DNA from 4 places in the Streptomyces aquilus genome. Region 3 is predicted to be linked to each of the others. Evidence: riboswitches for the same ligand, from Rfam matches in the RefSeq annotation. Region 3 holds a riboswitch; each other region holds the start of a gene.
What was found. Region 3 has a riboswitch for cobalamin ahead of EJC51_RS37100 (uroporphyrinogen decarboxylase/cobalamine-independent methonine synthase family protein). Riboswitches for the same ligand answer to the same signal wherever they lie in the genome.

Region 1 (3,815 bases), 1.1 Mb from region 3:
AGGACATGTTCCCGGCGTGGTTCGCGGGCGTGGCCTTCGCGGCGATCGGCATCGGCGCGCTGGTCCCGGCAGCGATCATGTCGATCGCGGCGGCGAACCTCTTCACCCGCAACATCTACAAGGACTTCATCAAGCCGGACGCCACTCCGGAGCAGGAGACCAAGGTCTCCAAGCTGGTGTCCCTGCTGGTGAAGGTCGGCGCGCTGGTCTTCGTCCTCACCATGGACAAGACGGTCGCCATCAACTTCCAGCTGCTGGGCGGCATCTGGATCCTCCAGACCTTCCCGGCCCTGGTCGGCGGTCTGTTCACCCGCTGGTTCCACCGCTGGGCGCTGCTCGCCGGCTGGGCGGTCGGCATGATCTACGGCACGGTCGCCGCATACGGCGTCGCCTCGCCGACGCAGAAGCACTTCGGCGGCTCCGCGAAGGAGATCCCCGGCATCGGCGAGATCGGCTACATCGGCCTGACGGCGTTCGTCCTGAACGTGGTGGTGACGGTGGTCCTGACCTTCGTCCTGAAGGCCTTCAAGGCCCCCGAGGGCATCGACGAGACGAGCCCGGAGGACTACACGGCGGACGCGGGCGACCCGGGCGTCCAGGTGGAGCTTCCCCCGGCAACTGCTGGCGCCGCTCACTAGAGGCCCCTAGGGGCGCGGGGCTGTTTCGATGTGCGGCTCCGCCGCGTGGGCGCGAGCAACCACGTACGACCCGCAGCGGGCCACCGAGAGCAAGACCCTCGGCGGCCCGCTTTTCGTGCAAACTCACGTGCATGGACATACTGATCCGGCCGGCAGAACCTACCGAATACGACGAACTCGGCGAGATCACCGCCCAGGCCTACATCCAGGACGGCCTCCTCGCCTTCGGCGAGAGCGACTGGTACCTCGGCGAACTGAGAGACGTCGCCAAACGGGCAGCCGCGGCCGAGGTGCTCGTCGCCGCCCAGGACGGCCACCTCCTGGGCACCGTCACCTACGTCGCCTCGACCGGCGGCGCCATGGCCGAGCTCTCCCGCCCCGGCGAATCGGAGATCCGCATGCTGGCCGTGGCCCCGGAGGCCCGCGGAAGAGGCGCCGGACAAGCCCTCGTACAGGCCTGTGTCGACCGCGCCAGGGCTGCCGGTGACATCGGCATGGTCCTGTCGACCCAGCCCGTCATGCGCGCCGCCCACCGCATCTACGAGCGCCTCGGCTTCGTCCGCGCCCCGCACCGCGACTGGCAGCCGATTCCGGGCGTGGAGTTCACGCTTCTCACCTATGAGTTGACGCTCTGAAGTCACCGCGACACAACATCTAGGGGTGCCACTCGAACCCGGCACAAGATGTATGCTCATGCTCGCTGTCGTCGCAGGGGAATCCGGTGCGAATCCGGAACTGTCCCGCAACGGTGTACTTGTGCATGCCTTGTGCGTGTACGGGAGTCAGTCCGAGGACCTGCCGACAGCGTGCCCAGGCCGCCGTGGCCCGGGTGCCATGACGTCCGGGCCTCGCGGAGTGGGCCGGTGGACGCGACGCCGCGTGCGCTCGTGCTGCCCCCTGCTCTCCGCCAGGCCCCCGTGCCGAGCGAGGGAGAGCCCCCACGTGACCATCGCGCCAGCAGATCCGGCTTCAGCGGTCCAGGCGGAGAACGACGGTCCCGGTACCGCCCTGTTGCGGACCCTGACCGAGCTGACCGCCGACCTGCCCGACGCCGACCCCGGACGGGTCGCCGCCGCCGCGCTGCGCGGCCGCTCGGGCCGGGCGGACTCCGATGGCGGCGTGGAGCTGCGCGAGCTGGCGACGGAGGCCGCCGCCGGACTCATCTCCGAGGACCCCGCCTACTCCCGGCTGGCCGCCCGGCTGCTGACCATCAGCATCGCCGCCGAGGCCGCCTCCCAGGGCGTCACGTCCTTCACCGAGTCGGTCGAGGTCGGCCACCGCGAGGGCCTGATCGCCGACCGCACCGCGGAGTTCGTACGGGTGCACGCCGCACGGCTCGACGCCCTGATCGACCCGGCCGCCGACGACCGCTTCGGCTACTTCGGCCTGCGTACGCTCCACAGCCGCTACCTCCTCCGGCACCCGATCACCCGCCAGGTCATCGAGACGCCCCAGCACTTCATGCTGCGCGTCGCCGCCGGCCTCGCCGAGGACGACACGACCCGTGCCCTGGACGAAGTCGCCGCGCTCTACGGGCTCATGAGCCGCCTCGACTACCTGCCGTCCTCCCCCACGCTGTTCAACTCCGGCACCCGGCACCCCCAGATGTCGTCCTGCTACCTCCTCGACTCCCCGCTGGACGAGCTGGACTCCATCTACGACCGCTACCACCAGGTCGCCCGGCTCTCCAAGCACGCCGGCGGCATCGGCCTGTCGTACTCCCGTATCCGCAGCCGCGGTTCGCTGATCCGGGGCACCAACGGGCACTCCAACGGCATCGTGCCGTTCCTGAAGACGCTGGACGCCTCGGTGGCCGCCGTGAACCAGGGCGGCCGGCGCAAGGGAGCCGCGGCCGTCTACCTGGAGACCTGGCACTCCGACATCGAGGAGTTCCTGGAGCTGCGCGACAACACCGGTGAGGACGCCCGGCGTACGCACAACCTGAACCTCGCGCACTGGATCCCGGACGAGTTCATGCGCCGCGTGAACGCCGACGCCGAGTGGTCGCTGTTCTCCCCGGCGGACGTGCCCGAGCTGGTCGACCTGTGGGGCGAGGAGTTCGACGCCGCGTACCGCAAGGCGGAGGCGGCCGGTCTCGCCAAGAAGACGATCCCGGCGCGTGACCTGTACGGCCGCATGATGCGCACCCTCGCGCAGACCGGCAACGGCTGGATGACCTTCAAGGACGCCGCCAACCGCACCGCCAACCAGACGGCGCTGCCCGGCCATGTCGTCCACTCCTCCAACCTCTGCACGGAGATCCTGGAGGTCACGGACGACGGCGAGACGGCCGTCTGCAACCTGGGGTCGGTGAACCTGGGCGCGTTCGTGGTCGACGGGGACATCGACTGGGAGCGGCTGGACGCCACCGTCCGCACCGCCGTCACCTTCCTCGACCGCGTGGTGGACATCAACTTCTACCCGACCGAGCAGGCGGGCCGTTCCAACGCCAAGTGGCGTCCGGTGGGCCTGGGCGCGATGGGCCTCCAGGACGTCTTCTTCAAGCTGCGGCTGCCGTTCGACTCGCCGCAGGCCCGTGAGCTGTCCACGCGCATCGCCGAGCGCATCATGCTCGCCGCGTACGAGGCCTCCGCCGACCTCGCCGAGCGCAACGGCCCGCTCCCGGCGTGGGAGAAGACCCGTACCGCGCAGGGCGTGCTGCACCCCGACCACTACGACGTCGAGCTCACCTGGCCGGAGCGCTGGGAGGCGTTGCGGGCCCGGGTCGCCGCGGTCGGCATGCGCAACAGCCTGCTGCTGGCCATCGCGCCCACCGCCACCATCGCCTCGATCGCGGGCGTCTACGAGTGCATCGAGCCGCAGGTCTCCAACCTCTTCAAGCGCGAGACCCTGTCCGGCGAGTTCCTCCAGGTCAACTCCTACCTGGTGGCCGAGCTGAAGAAGCTCGGCGTGTGGGACGCGCAGACCCGGGAGGCGCTGCGCGAGTCCAACGGCTCGGTGCAGGGCTTCACCTGGGTGCCCCAGGACGTCCGCGACCTGTACCGCACGGCGTGGGAGATCCCGCAGCGCGGCCTGATCGACATGGCCGCCGCCCGTACCCCGTTCCTGGACCAGTCCCAGTCCCTGAACCTGTTCCTGGAGACGCCGACCATCGGCAAGCTCTCCTCGATGTACGCGTACGCCTGGAAGCAGGGCCTGAAGACGACGTACTACCTG
Region 2 (3,815 bases), 1.8 Mb from region 3:
GCCCTTGACCGGCTTCGAGGTGAGGGACCGGGCGTACGTCGTCCAGCGCACGGTCATCGGTTCGGGGCGGGAGATGTCGCCGGCCAGGATCGGCGGACGGACGTAACGGGTGCCGTAGGACTGGACCCAGCCGTGCTGCGTGGCGAGGTAGCCGGTGAGCTGTTCGGCGAAGTACTGGACCATGTCGTTGCGTTCGGGCTCGCCGTGCACGAGGACGTCGAGGCCGGCCTTGTCCTGGAAGGAGATCACCTCCTGGATCTCCGTCTTGATGCGCTCCTCGTAGGCGGCGGTGTCGATCCGTCCCGCGCGGAGATCGGCGCGGGCGGTGCGCAGTTCGGTGGTCTGCGGGAAGGAGCCGATGGTGGTGGTCGGCAGCAGGGGCAGGCCGAGGTGGGCCCGCTGGGCGGCGGCCCGTTCGGCGTACGGCTGGCAGCGGCGGGCGTCGGTGTCCGTGACGGCGGCGGCACGGGCTCGGACGGCAGGGTCGTGGGTGATGGGGGAGTTCGCCCGTGCGGCGAGGTCGGCGCGGTTGGCGGCCAGCTCGCCCGTGATCGCGTCGGTGCCGTGGGCGAGGCCCTTCGCGAGCGTGACGACCTCGGCCGTCTTCTGGCGGGCGAAGGCCAGCCAGCGCAGGATCTGAGGCTCGATGTCCCGCTCGGCCGCCGTGTCGAGAGGGACGTGGAGCAGGGAGCACGAGGCGGCCACGTCGACCCGGTCGGCCAGCCCGAGCAGGGTGCCGAGAGTGGCCAGGGACTTGGCCAGGTCGTTGATCCAGATGTTGCGGCCGTTGACGATCCCGGCGACCAGGCGCTTGCCGGGCAGTCCGCCCACCGCCGCGAGGGCATCGAGGTTGGCCGCGGCGGCGTCGGTGAAGTCCAGGGCGAGCCCGTCGACGGGGGCCTTGGCCAAGGCCGGGAGGGCGTCGCCGAGCCGGTCGAAGTAGGAGGCGATCAGTAGCTTGGGCCGGTCGGTGAGGGCGCCGAGGTCGTGGTAGGCGCGGGTGGCGGCGGTCAGTTCGGCCGGGGTGCGGTCCTGGACGAGGGCGGGCTCGTCCAGCTGCACCCACTCCGCGCCGGCCGCGCGCACGTCGGCGAGGACTTCGGCGTACACCGGCAGCAGCCGGTCGAGAAGGGTGAGCGGCTCGAAGTCGGCGGCCACGCCGGGTGCCGGCTTGGCCAGCAGCAGGTAGGTGAGGGGGCCGACCAGGACGGGCCGGGCGGTCAGGCCCAGGGCGAGGGCCTCCGTCAGCTCGGCGACCTGCTTTTTGGAGTCGGCCGTGAAGACGGTGTCAGGACCCAACTCGGGTACCAGGTAGTGGTAGTTGGTGTCGAACCACTTGGTCATCTCCAGCGGCGCCACGTCCTGGGTGCCGCGGGCCATGGCGAAGTAGCCGTCCAGAGCGTCGGCTTCGGCGGCTTCCCGGTGGCGGGCCGGGATCGCGCCGACCATGACGGTGGTGTCCAGGACGTGGTCGTAGTAGGAGAAGTCGCCGGTGGGCACTTCGTTGATGCCGGCGTCGGTGAGCTGCTGCCAGTTCGTACGGCGCAGGTCGGCGGCGGTGGCGTGGAGGGCGTCGGCGGTGATGCGACCCTTCCAGTAGCCCTCGATCGCTTTCTTCAGTGCGCGGCTCTGGCCCTGGCGGGGGTAGCCGTACACGGTGGCCCGTGCTGTCGCGGCTGCGGGCTTGGTGGTCACGGAGATCTCCTTCACGAGATGAATCCCTGAGATCCCGGGACCGGGACGAGAGCGCGAAGGGGTGACGGAACCGGACGGGTGGGAACTCGCGCGGCACAGCGCGGTCCTCCGCCTGATCTGGTCGCCGACCCGCCCTCGAGGTCACCGGGATGTCCGCGCACGAGTGGCTCGCACACGGGCAGTTGGCAGGTCTTCGGACTCGCGGGCACATCTCGTACGAAGTCGTAGTCGTAGGAGACACCTACTGGCCGTCGCTTCCCAAACCCTCCTCGGGCCCAGTGCGTGTTGACGGCGGTCGTTCCCGCTCACCGCTGCGGGGCAGTCCCGGATTCCCACCGGGTTCCCTCTTGCGACGCATCCCGCCTGGCGGACGGGGCGAACCAGCTGCGCCAGCCACCTTACGGGGTCATCGTGCGAGAAGAGAGCGGGACGCTCGATATCGGGAAGCCCTGGGCACCGAGTCCTTGCCGGCGCCCGGCTGTCTGCGGGGCGTGGTGAAGCGGGCGCTGGCGGGAACTGAGCCGCAACCGTGGTGGATGCCCCGGCGCCTGCTGACCGTGGTGTCAGCCGATGTCGACGCCACTGCCGGTGTCGGGGCGATCTGGATCCTGTGGCGTCCGAAGTCATCGCGGCTGCGTGGGCACATCGCGCTTCTCGGGCGGGACGTGTGTCACGTTCTCTTCGGTGTCCGCCGGATCGAGGTCCCCAAGCAGCGCAGACTCATCGCCGTTTGGAAGTCTCCTCGTGTCAGCCGCGGAGTCCGTCCGTTGATCGTGGTCCTGGGTCACGAGGGCGCCGAACTCTCCCGGATGGGACCCCAGGACGGTCTGGACACTCACACGTGGGCCCGCCAACTGGAGCACCACCACTGCGACCTGTGCACCGTCCGTAAAATTTGAACTGTGAGGCTTTCTCGGGGGGTAGGTGTGATGAAAGGGTCTGGAGTGATCAACTCGGCTGTCCGGTACAGCCGTTGGACTCCTCCCCCCCCACGAGGCGTGACATGGCGAGAGCCTCCCTGCGCAGAACGCGCACCACCATATTCACGGCGACGGCCGGCCTTGCGCTGACCGCCGCCATCCTCCCCGGTACCGCGCACGCGGCCTCGGACGACCCGACACCTTCTGCCGACACCGGCATCCCGGCGGCCCAGACGCCGCCCATCCCCTCCCAGCAGGCCCTCATCCGCCGCGACGCCCGGCTCGCCAAGGCCGAACAGCGCCCTGGTGTACGGAAGTTGCGCGACCAGCTCGGCACCCAGGGCGTGCTGGAGCTGGACCCGGCCACCGGCACCGCACGCCAGGTGGCCAAGCTGGACGGGTACCTCACGCCACCCAGTGACGACAGCCCCCGCGACATCGTCCGGGACTATCTGCAAGCCCATCCAGACGTCTTCGGCCTGGCCGACGTCCAGGTCAACGACCTGACGCTGCGCAAGCAGTACACCGATGTCGCCGGCACACGCCACCTGTCGTTCCTTCAGTCGGTCGACGGCGTGCCGGTCTTCGGCAACGGCGTCAAGGCGAACGTCTCCCGCGACGGACGTCTGATCAGCGTGCTCGGCGCCCCGGTGCCAAGGTTGCCGTCGACGCTGGCCCGGGCCCGGGTCACGCCAACGCAGGCCCGGGACACCGCCGTCCGCGACATCACGGGTGCCGGGGCCGACGGAAGCACGCCCACCGACACCGCCAAGCAGGTCGTCTATCCGGTGTCCGGCCACACCGCCCGCCGCGCCTGGCAGACGGTCACCTCACCGGACGGCCACGGCATGTGGCTGCACGTCGTCGACGCCGTAAGCGGGCGCGTCCTGTACCGGCAGAACCTGTCCTCCGACCTGACCGCCTCCCCGGCCGGGACGTCCGCTGCCGGGCAGCCTCTGTACGACGCCGCGGCCGCGCCCGCGTCCAGCGGCAAGGTGCTGGTCTGGGACCGCTACCCGGGCGCTCCCGCGGGCGGCAAGCAGGCCCTCCGGAACCTGACCGCCAAGGGCTGGCTCCCCAAGAACGCCAAGACCCTCGACGGCCGTATCGCGCACGCCTTCAGTGACGTCAACGACAACAACAAGGTGGACAAGGGAGAGGAGATCACGCCGGCGGCGGGCGGGAGCTTCGCCTTCCCGT
Region 3 (3,815 bases):
AAGAAGAACCAACCGCCACAGCAGTCGGCTGCCCCGCAGCCGATCATCCGGGAATTTCCCGTAGATGCCGCCCGCATCCGAGTGGTGATCAATCACGATGCCCCCGAAGATGCCCAGCGGATCAGCACCCTTTACTGGGAGATCAAGGATGACGGCACATGGGCGCGAACCGTGAACAGCATCGGCGTGGCCGGCGCTGTCGGCGCGGTGGCGACAGCGCACTCTCACGCCATCCTGCTGAACTGCCCTTGCGCCAACTGCTCCGAACCGATCAGCGTCACCAACCGGTCCTGGGCCAACAAGGTCGGCGGCAAATACCTGGACGCCGAAGCCCCCTCCTACCTCTGCGGCGACTGCTCGGCGATCCAGCAGCGCGAGAAGGCGGAGCGGCAGCGGCTCGCCGCTGAGCAAAAGCGTGCCGAGCAGGAGCGTGAGAAACAGGAGGCCGAAGAATTCGAGTGCCTGGTTGCCGCAGCCATCCAGGACGAGGAGGCGAAGACTGCGTCCAGCAGCCGCCTCCAGGATGACACCCCTCAAGCCATGGCCCTCTACGTGGCGTTGGCCAGCTATGCCACCCGAAATCCTGGCAGGCCGCTCCCGAGCATCACGGGTGTCGGCGCGATGGGCTGGACCGGCGACACCGCAAGGGACAGAGAACTTCTGCTGGCGCTCTACTATTCACACCTCATCGCCATCTCCCGGGAAACCCCACCGCAAGCTTTCGGCCTCTCCAAGAACAGGGACGACATCACGTTCGCCGCCGACGAGGTCGTATGGCGACTCATCGGCGACCGATCAGCCGTTCAGGAACGCGTGAAGGAGATCACGAACAGCTTCAAGACCCGGCCTGGCCCTCAGGGGGCCGCGGCTCGCGAAGCCTTCACGGCGTTGGCGGACGAGATGGAGGTGACCAATGTCGCCTCATACCTCAACGGCCTGCTCACCAAAAAGTACGACTACCCCGAAGTGCCGGAGACCCGGCGGGAAGAACTCACGGACGTCATTCGCCGAGGGTTCGGGCACGGGTACACCCCTGGGCAGATGATTTGTTTCGCCTGGCGCGCCGCAGACTCCGCCGCGGCGTGGAAAGAGCGCAACGCACCGATGGGGCCGCCGGAGGCAGCCTCTGCCTCGGTGACCACTCTCAACGGGAAGATCGACAAGGCTGTCGAACTCCACCACGCTATTCCTGGGTACGAGGTCCCCCGCTGGCATGAGGCCCCGCTGACCACCATGGCCTCAAGGAAACCGTTCACCCCGAGACCGGGGCGCCGGCCATGAAGCGCTGCACCCATCCCGTCGAGATCCCGGATCAGGTGCAGGAGGAAGAGCCGAACTGGTGGGACGACGCGCCCGATCCAGCCGACGTCTGAGACCGAGGCTCGTCGGCCGACCTCCGGAGTTCAGTGATGTCGGCCGGATCACCCCACGACGGCCACGGGTGATCTGACAGACCCACCAAATCCAGACCGGGCAACGCACTCCTGCGTCCCTCGGGGGATCGCCCTACGAGGCTTTCAAGGCGCGGCATTTCCCGTCCTCGACGCACGCCAGGCATCCCGGTCTGCGTGTTCCACCTCACCATCCGAGATCTCGATGGCATCCGCAGTACCGAAGGACTGCCGTAGGCTGGCCTGTGCAGCTGGTTCACCCCGTCCACCAGGCGGGATGCGCCGTAAGAGGGAACCCGGTGGGAATCCGGGACTGCCCCGCAGCGGTGAGTGGGAGCGACCGCCGTCATACGCACTGGGTCCGACGTACAGGGCCTGGGAAGCGACGGCCAATAGGTGTCCTCCGACCAAGGAGGGCGTGCCCGCGAGTCCGAAGACCTGCCAACTGCCCGTGTACGACCGGCTCGTACACGGATATCCCGGTGACCTCGTGGGCGGGTCGGCGTACATACCAGGCGGACGACCGCGCCATGCCGCGCGGATCGGTTCCCGCCCGGTCCGTCACCCCTTCGCGCTCTCGTCCCGTCACCAGGGATCTCAGGGATTCATCTCGCGAAGGAGATCTCCGTGACCACCAAAACCGCAGCCACGGCAGCACGGGCCACCGTGTACGGCTACCCCCGCCAAGGCCCTGACCGGGAACTGAAGAAGGCGATCGAGGGCTACTGAAAGGGCCGAGTCACCGCCGAGGCTCTACAGGCCGTCGCCGCCGAACTGTGCCGCACCAACTGGCGGGAGCTGGCCGCCGTCGGCATTCACGAAGTGCCGACCGGTGACTTCCCGTACTACGACCATGTCCTGGACACCACCGTCCCGGTCGGCGCGATCCCCGCCCGCCATCGCGCCGCCGTCGAAGCGAACGCCTTGGACGGCTACTTCGCCATGGCACGTGGCACGCATGACGTGGCGCCGCTGGAGATGACGAAGTGGTTCGACACCAACTACCACTACCTGGTGCCGGAGTTGGGACCCGACACCGTGTTCACGGCCGACCCGGCCTAGCAGGTCGCGGAGTTGAAGGAGGCCCTCGCGCTCGGACTGACCGGCAGCGCGGCGAACAGCGCGAGGCGGCGCGCGTACAGGGGTGTCACGTCCTTTCCTCGTTCATGGCGGGGGCCCAACGTCCCTTACTGGCAAAGGAGTTGAGGCATCGAGCTTCTTATTCCAATTAACATGCAGTTACTTAACAAATGCAGAACAAGTCGAGGGTGTTCAACGGCGGTGGCACCGATCAACTCGTCAAACTGGATGCGTGAGCCCTGACGCGCCCCCTCCACCCGTTCGTCACCCCGAGCCGACCAGAGCGACCATCAAGGAGCTGTACGCAACGGCGTTGGCGTGCGGAATTCCGGATTGCCGCGAGCCGCTGTACCGGGAGAGCGCCTCGACCGGCGAGCGCGTGCTCAACAGCCGGGTGGCACACATCCACGCTCGTAGCGAAGGCGGGCCTCGCTGGGCCCCGGCCATGAGCAAGGAGGCCAACCAGGGCTTCGACAACTTGATCCTTCTGTGCGAGCGCCACGCTTCCGAGATCGACATCACGCCTGAGCACTATCCGGCGGAGGTTCTGCGCGAGTGGAAGCAAGTTCAGGTCGAGGCGCACTCCAAGGCGCGGCATCTGTCCCTCTCCGACACCGAGGCGGCAGAAGTCGCCAAGGCTTCGTTCGGTTTGGGCGATCTCATGGACCGGCTGACCGCCGTGCTGCCCTTCTCGGTCCGCTCGCGCTCACGTGCCGAAGCTCTGGTGCTAGCGTCCAGGAGCTGCATAGCCCGCAGCAAGATCCGCCTGCGCAGCACTCCGGCCGACCGCGTCGAGGCTGCGCTGGCCTGGAAGGCCCGGCAGGCTACCCCTGAAGTCGAGGTGCCTCAGGGGGCATTGCGGGTGCTCGTCGCGCCCATGGGCGCCGGCAAGAGCGAGAAGGCCGAGCAGTGGTGGAGCGATGGGCTGACCGCTGCCTGGCGGGATGCCGACGTGGAGATTCCGGTATGGCTGGAAGCACGGGACATCCCGGCGACACTGACCGCCGCGCTTCAGGACGCCATGGGCGGCGATCCACTACGTGAGTGCCGGGTTGTCCTGGACAACCTCGACACGGTCAGCCCCCAGCAAGGCGACCGACTCCTCGACGAGGCTCGCCGCCTCGTCCTGACCTGGCCGCTGATGAGCGTGCTGGCGACGACCCGCCCAGGAGCGGGCACGGTGGACAAGGCTGAACGCATCGACGTCGAACCGTGGCCGCCCTCACGAGGATGGGATCTCCTGCGGGCGGTGACGACCGACGACCACTTCCGGACCCTGGAGGTCTACGAGGTGGAGCAGTTACTCACGAGTCCCCTGCAAGTCCACGCCCTGGCAACCTGGTT
Region 4 (3,815 bases), 5.4 Mb from region 3:
CGTCTCCCCGGAACTTGTTGACGAGGAACCCGGCGACCAGCTTCTGGTCCTCTTCGGAGAGCAGCGCGACGGTCCCGAAGAAGGAGGCGAAGACACCACCCCGGTCGATGTCGCCGACCACCAGCACCGGAAGCCCCGCATTGCGGGCGATCCCCATGTTGACGATGTCGGTCCGGCGCAGATTGATCTCGGCCGGGCTGCCGGCCCCCTCACAGATCACCGCGTCATACGTGCCCCGCAGTTCGGCCAGACAGTCGAGCACGGTCCCGAGCAGCTTCTGCTGCCGCCCGCCGTGATACCCGCGCGCGCTCATCTCGCCGACGGGCTTGCCCATCAGCACGACCTGGCTGCTCTGCTCCCCACCGGGCTTGAGCAGCACGGGATTCATGAGCGCGGTCGGCTCGACCCGACAGGCCTGCGCCTGCATGGCCTGAGCCCGCCCGATCTCCGCGCCCTCCCGCGTCACGAACGAATTGAGGGACATGTTCTGCGCCTTGAAGGGCGCGACCTTGACCCCCTGCCGCACCAGCCACCGGCAGATCCCGGCGGTGACGACGCTCTTGCCGGCGTCGGAGGTGGTCCCGGCGACGAGCAGCCCGCCCCCACTCATGAGGCACGCCCCTTCCGCAGAGCCCGCACGGCGACCGAGGCGCCGAGCGCGAGCAGCCCGACGCGCCGGGACAGCCGTACGGCGCGCTCGATGTCGTACGAGGCGACGGCGCGCCCTTGGGTGTTGAGGACGGGCCGGTGCTCGACCCGCCCCGCGTAGGACAGGGTCCCGCCCAGCCGCACCCCGAGGGCCCCGGCGAAGGATGCCTCGACGGGCCCGGCGTTGGGGCTGGGATGCTTGGCGGCGTCCTCCCGCCAGGCGCGCACGGCACCGCGAGGGGCACCACCGGCGGCCGTGGCGAGTACGGCGGTCAGCCGCGCCCCCGGCCACCCGGCGACGTCGTCCAGCCGGGCCGAGGCCCACCCGAACCGCCGGTACCGCTCGGACTTGTGCCCGACCATGGCGTCGAGGGTGTTGACGGCCCGGAACCCGAGCAGCCCCGGCACGCCACCGACCGCTCCCCACACCAGCGCACCGACCACGGCATCGGAGGTGTTCTCGGCGACGGACTCGACGACGGCCCGGGCGATCCCGTCGGCGTCGAGGGCCTGCGGATCGCGCCCGCACAGATGCGGCAGTCGAGCACGAGCGCCCTCGACATCACCGGCCTCCAGGGCTCGTCCGATACCCCGCGCCTCCCGCGCGAGCGAGGTCCCCCCGACGACGGCCCAGGTGGCGGCGCCGGTCAGTACGACGGAGGCGGTACGGGAAGGACGTACGACCCTCTGCGCGAGGGCACCCAGCCCCACGGCACCCCCGACACACACGGCGGTGTGCAGCGCACCCCATCCCCGGTGATCTCGCCACAGCACCTTCTCCACGGCACCGGCGGCCCGTCCGAACGCGGCGACCGGATGCCCCCGGCGCGGATCACCGAGCAGCAGATCCCCGACGAGCCCGGCGGCGGCGCCGTACGCGAAGACGCGATCGGCACGCATCGGCTCAGCCGGCCGTGGGGTCGGGCAGCGACCTGGTGCGGTACCTCAAACGGCAGGCGAGCATGGCGACATGTCCTCACTCAGGGTGTCCACGCCCTGGTTCGACGAGACCGGCGGTGGGAGTTCCTGGCTCCCGGGGCTACCTACCCCGGTGACAGTGGCGGGACCGCGCCGGATTCACACCGGACTTCCTCCCTGGCCGCCGTACTTGGCCCCGGCAGTCCACCACGGGCCCGGAAGAGCCGTCAACTCGCTGTTGACCTGCGAGAGCGGAGTGTGCAGAACCCCACATCGCGGGGCGGGCGAGCACGGAACACGGGGGCCCGGAGCCCGCCTGGAACGCGAGAACGCCCCGTCCCGGAAACCCCTTTGAGGGGACCCCGGAACAGGGCGTGACTCGTCGCGGCGGGTGTTACGCCACGATCAGATAGATCCCGTACCCCACAGCCGCCGCACACGCGGCGAAGCAGGCGTACGCGCCGGTCACGGCGAGGGCGGCCGAGCCGCCCGCGGCCGAGGCCCGCTCCTGGCGGGAGAGGCCCATGATGCCGAGGGTGAAGAGGGCCACGAGGGCGACGGTGACGACGAGGCTGACGCCGAAGACGGAGCCCAGTGCTTGCCAGTCGATCTTCATGTTGCTTGCTTTCCTTCGTCGCTGAGGCTCAGACCGCGGCGGCCGGCGGTACGGCCGGCTCCGTGGTGGCCGCTGCCGGGGCGGGGATCGTGGCGGTCAGGTCGTCCGCCACCGGGCCCGCCGGGGGCGGAGTCACGGCCGCGATCGCCGTGGTGACCACACCGGCCGGCTCGTCGGTGTCGTTGACGTTCGACGCGTCCACGACCTCGCGGCGCGAGATCTTCCAGATGGCCGCGCTGGAGGCGATCAGGAAGACCGCGACGAGCGCCGTGCCCCAGTCGCCGAGGTCGCACACGGACTCGGCCAGCGCACCCACCAGGGCGGCCGCCGGGAGCGTGAGACCCCACGCCACGAACATCCGCGTCGCCGTCGACCAGCGGACCACGCCGCCCTTGCGGCCGAGGCCCGCGCCCATCACCGAACCGGAGACGGAGTGCGTGGTGGAGAGGGAGAAGCCGAGGTGCGAGGAGGCCAGGATGACCGTCGCCGCGCTGGTCTGGGCGGCGAAGCCCTGCTGCGGCTGGAGGTCGGTCAGGCCCTTGCCCATCGTGCGGATGATGCGCCAGCCGCCCAGGTACGTGCCGAGCGCGATGGCCAGACCGGCGGAGAGGATGACCCAGGTGGGCGGGTCGGAGTCGGGCGCGACGGCGCCGCCGGCGACGAGGGCGAGGGTGATGATGCCCATCGTCTTCTGCGCGTCGTTCGTGCCGTGGGCGAGGGACACCAGGCCGGCCGAGGCGATCTGGCCCGCGCGGAAGCCCTTGGCGGCCGACTTGCCGTCCGCCTTCTTGCCGAGGGAGTAGGAGAGCCGCGTGGCCAGCATGGCCGCGATGCCCGCGACCAGCGGGGCCGCGATCGCCGGGATCAGGACCTTGGTGACCAGGACGTCACCGTGGACCGCGCCCGTGCCCGCCGAAGCGATGGTGGCGCCTATCAGACCGCCCATGAGGGCGTGCGAGGAGCTGGAGGGGAGTCCGACCAGCCAGGTCAGCAGGTTCCAGAGGATCGCGCCCACCAGGGCCGCGAAGATCACCTCTGGACGTATGCCGCTCTCGTCGACGAGACCCTTGGAGATCGTGTTGGCGACCTCCACGGAGAGGAAGGCGCCCACAAGGTTGAGCGCGGCGGACATGGCCACCGCGACCTTGGGCTTGAGCGCACCGGTCGAGATGGTCGTGGCCATCGCGTTGGCGGTGTCGTGAAAACCGTTCGTGAAATCGAACGCGAGTGCGGTTACCACCACAATCGCGAGGATCAGCGAGAAGTTTTCCATTTACCCAGGCAATCGTTCGAGCGTCATTGGCTCGTTGAACGTAGGTAACCAGGGTGAACGGAAGATGAACTGAGGCGGGCCGCACGGTGTCCGGAACCGAGGGTTTTCCCTCCGATGTCGCCGACGTCCGCCGCACGGCCCGTGCGCCGCACGGTCACGAGCCCCGGGCGAACTTCTTCAGCTGTGCCGCGGAGCCGTTGAAGAGATTCTGATCACCCGGCAGGCTGCCGCTGTTGTCGTACTGCCAGATCGTCCAGTACGACCATCCGCGCGGCAGCGCTCCGGCGTCCGCGGTGTTGTAACGGGCCACCCACAGCGCGTGGTTCCGGGCGAAGGAAGCGCTGCCGCCGGTGCAGACGT

Region 1: linked by a shared signal. The riboswitch ahead of EJC51_RS32165 (ribonucleoside-diphosphate reductase subunit alpha) and the one ahead of EJC51_RS37100 (uroporphyrinogen decarboxylase/cobalamine-independent methonine synthase family protein) in region 3 are both predicted to bind cobalamin.
Region 2: linked by a shared signal. The riboswitch ahead of metE (5-methyltetrahydropteroyltriglutamate--homocysteine S-methyltransferase) and the one ahead of EJC51_RS37100 (uroporphyrinogen decarboxylase/cobalamine-independent methonine synthase family protein) in region 3 are both predicted to bind cobalamin.
Region 4: linked by a shared signal. The riboswitch ahead of EJC51_RS12360 (cobalamin biosynthesis protein) and the one ahead of EJC51_RS37100 (uroporphyrinogen decarboxylase/cobalamine-independent methonine synthase family protein) in region 3 are both predicted to bind cobalamin.

The regions. Positions count from the first base shown of each region.
Region 1 is NZ_CP034463.1:6,945,609-6,949,423, reverse strand. It holds gene mctP (monocarboxylate uptake permease MctP) at 1-638, shown strand, start outside; gene EJC51_RS32170 (GNAT family N-acetyltransferase) at 770-1,273, shown strand; cobalamin riboswitch at 1,326-1,455, shown strand; gene EJC51_RS32165 (ribonucleoside-diphosphate reductase subunit alpha) at 1,581-3,815, shown strand, end outside.
Region 2 is NZ_CP034463.1:9,851,589-9,855,403, forward strand. It holds gene metE (5-methyltetrahydropteroyltriglutamate--homocysteine S-methyltransferase) at 1-1,695, opposite strand, end outside; cobalamin riboswitch at 1,863-2,095, opposite strand; gene EJC51_RS45015 (M36 family metallopeptidase) at 2,699-3,815, shown strand, end outside.
Region 3 is NZ_CP034463.1:8,090,187-8,094,001, reverse strand. It holds gene EJC51_RS37105 (hypothetical protein) at 1-1,281, shown strand, start outside; cobalamin riboswitch at 1,627-1,851, shown strand; partial or broken gene EJC51_RS37100 (uroporphyrinogen decarboxylase/cobalamine-independent methonine synthase family protein) at 2,019-2,450, shown strand; gene EJC51_RS37095 (NACHT domain-containing protein) at 2,704-3,815, shown strand, end outside.
Region 4 is NZ_CP034463.1:2,667,056-2,670,870, reverse strand. It holds gene EJC51_RS12365 (cobyric acid synthase) at 1-610, opposite strand, end outside; gene EJC51_RS12360 (cobalamin biosynthesis protein) at 607-1,548, opposite strand; cobalamin riboswitch at 1,650-1,790, opposite strand; gene EJC51_RS12355 (hypothetical protein) at 1,961-2,182, opposite strand; gene EJC51_RS12350 (inorganic phosphate transporter) at 2,211-3,455, opposite strand; gene EJC51_RS12345 (lysozyme) at 3,610-3,815, opposite strand, start outside.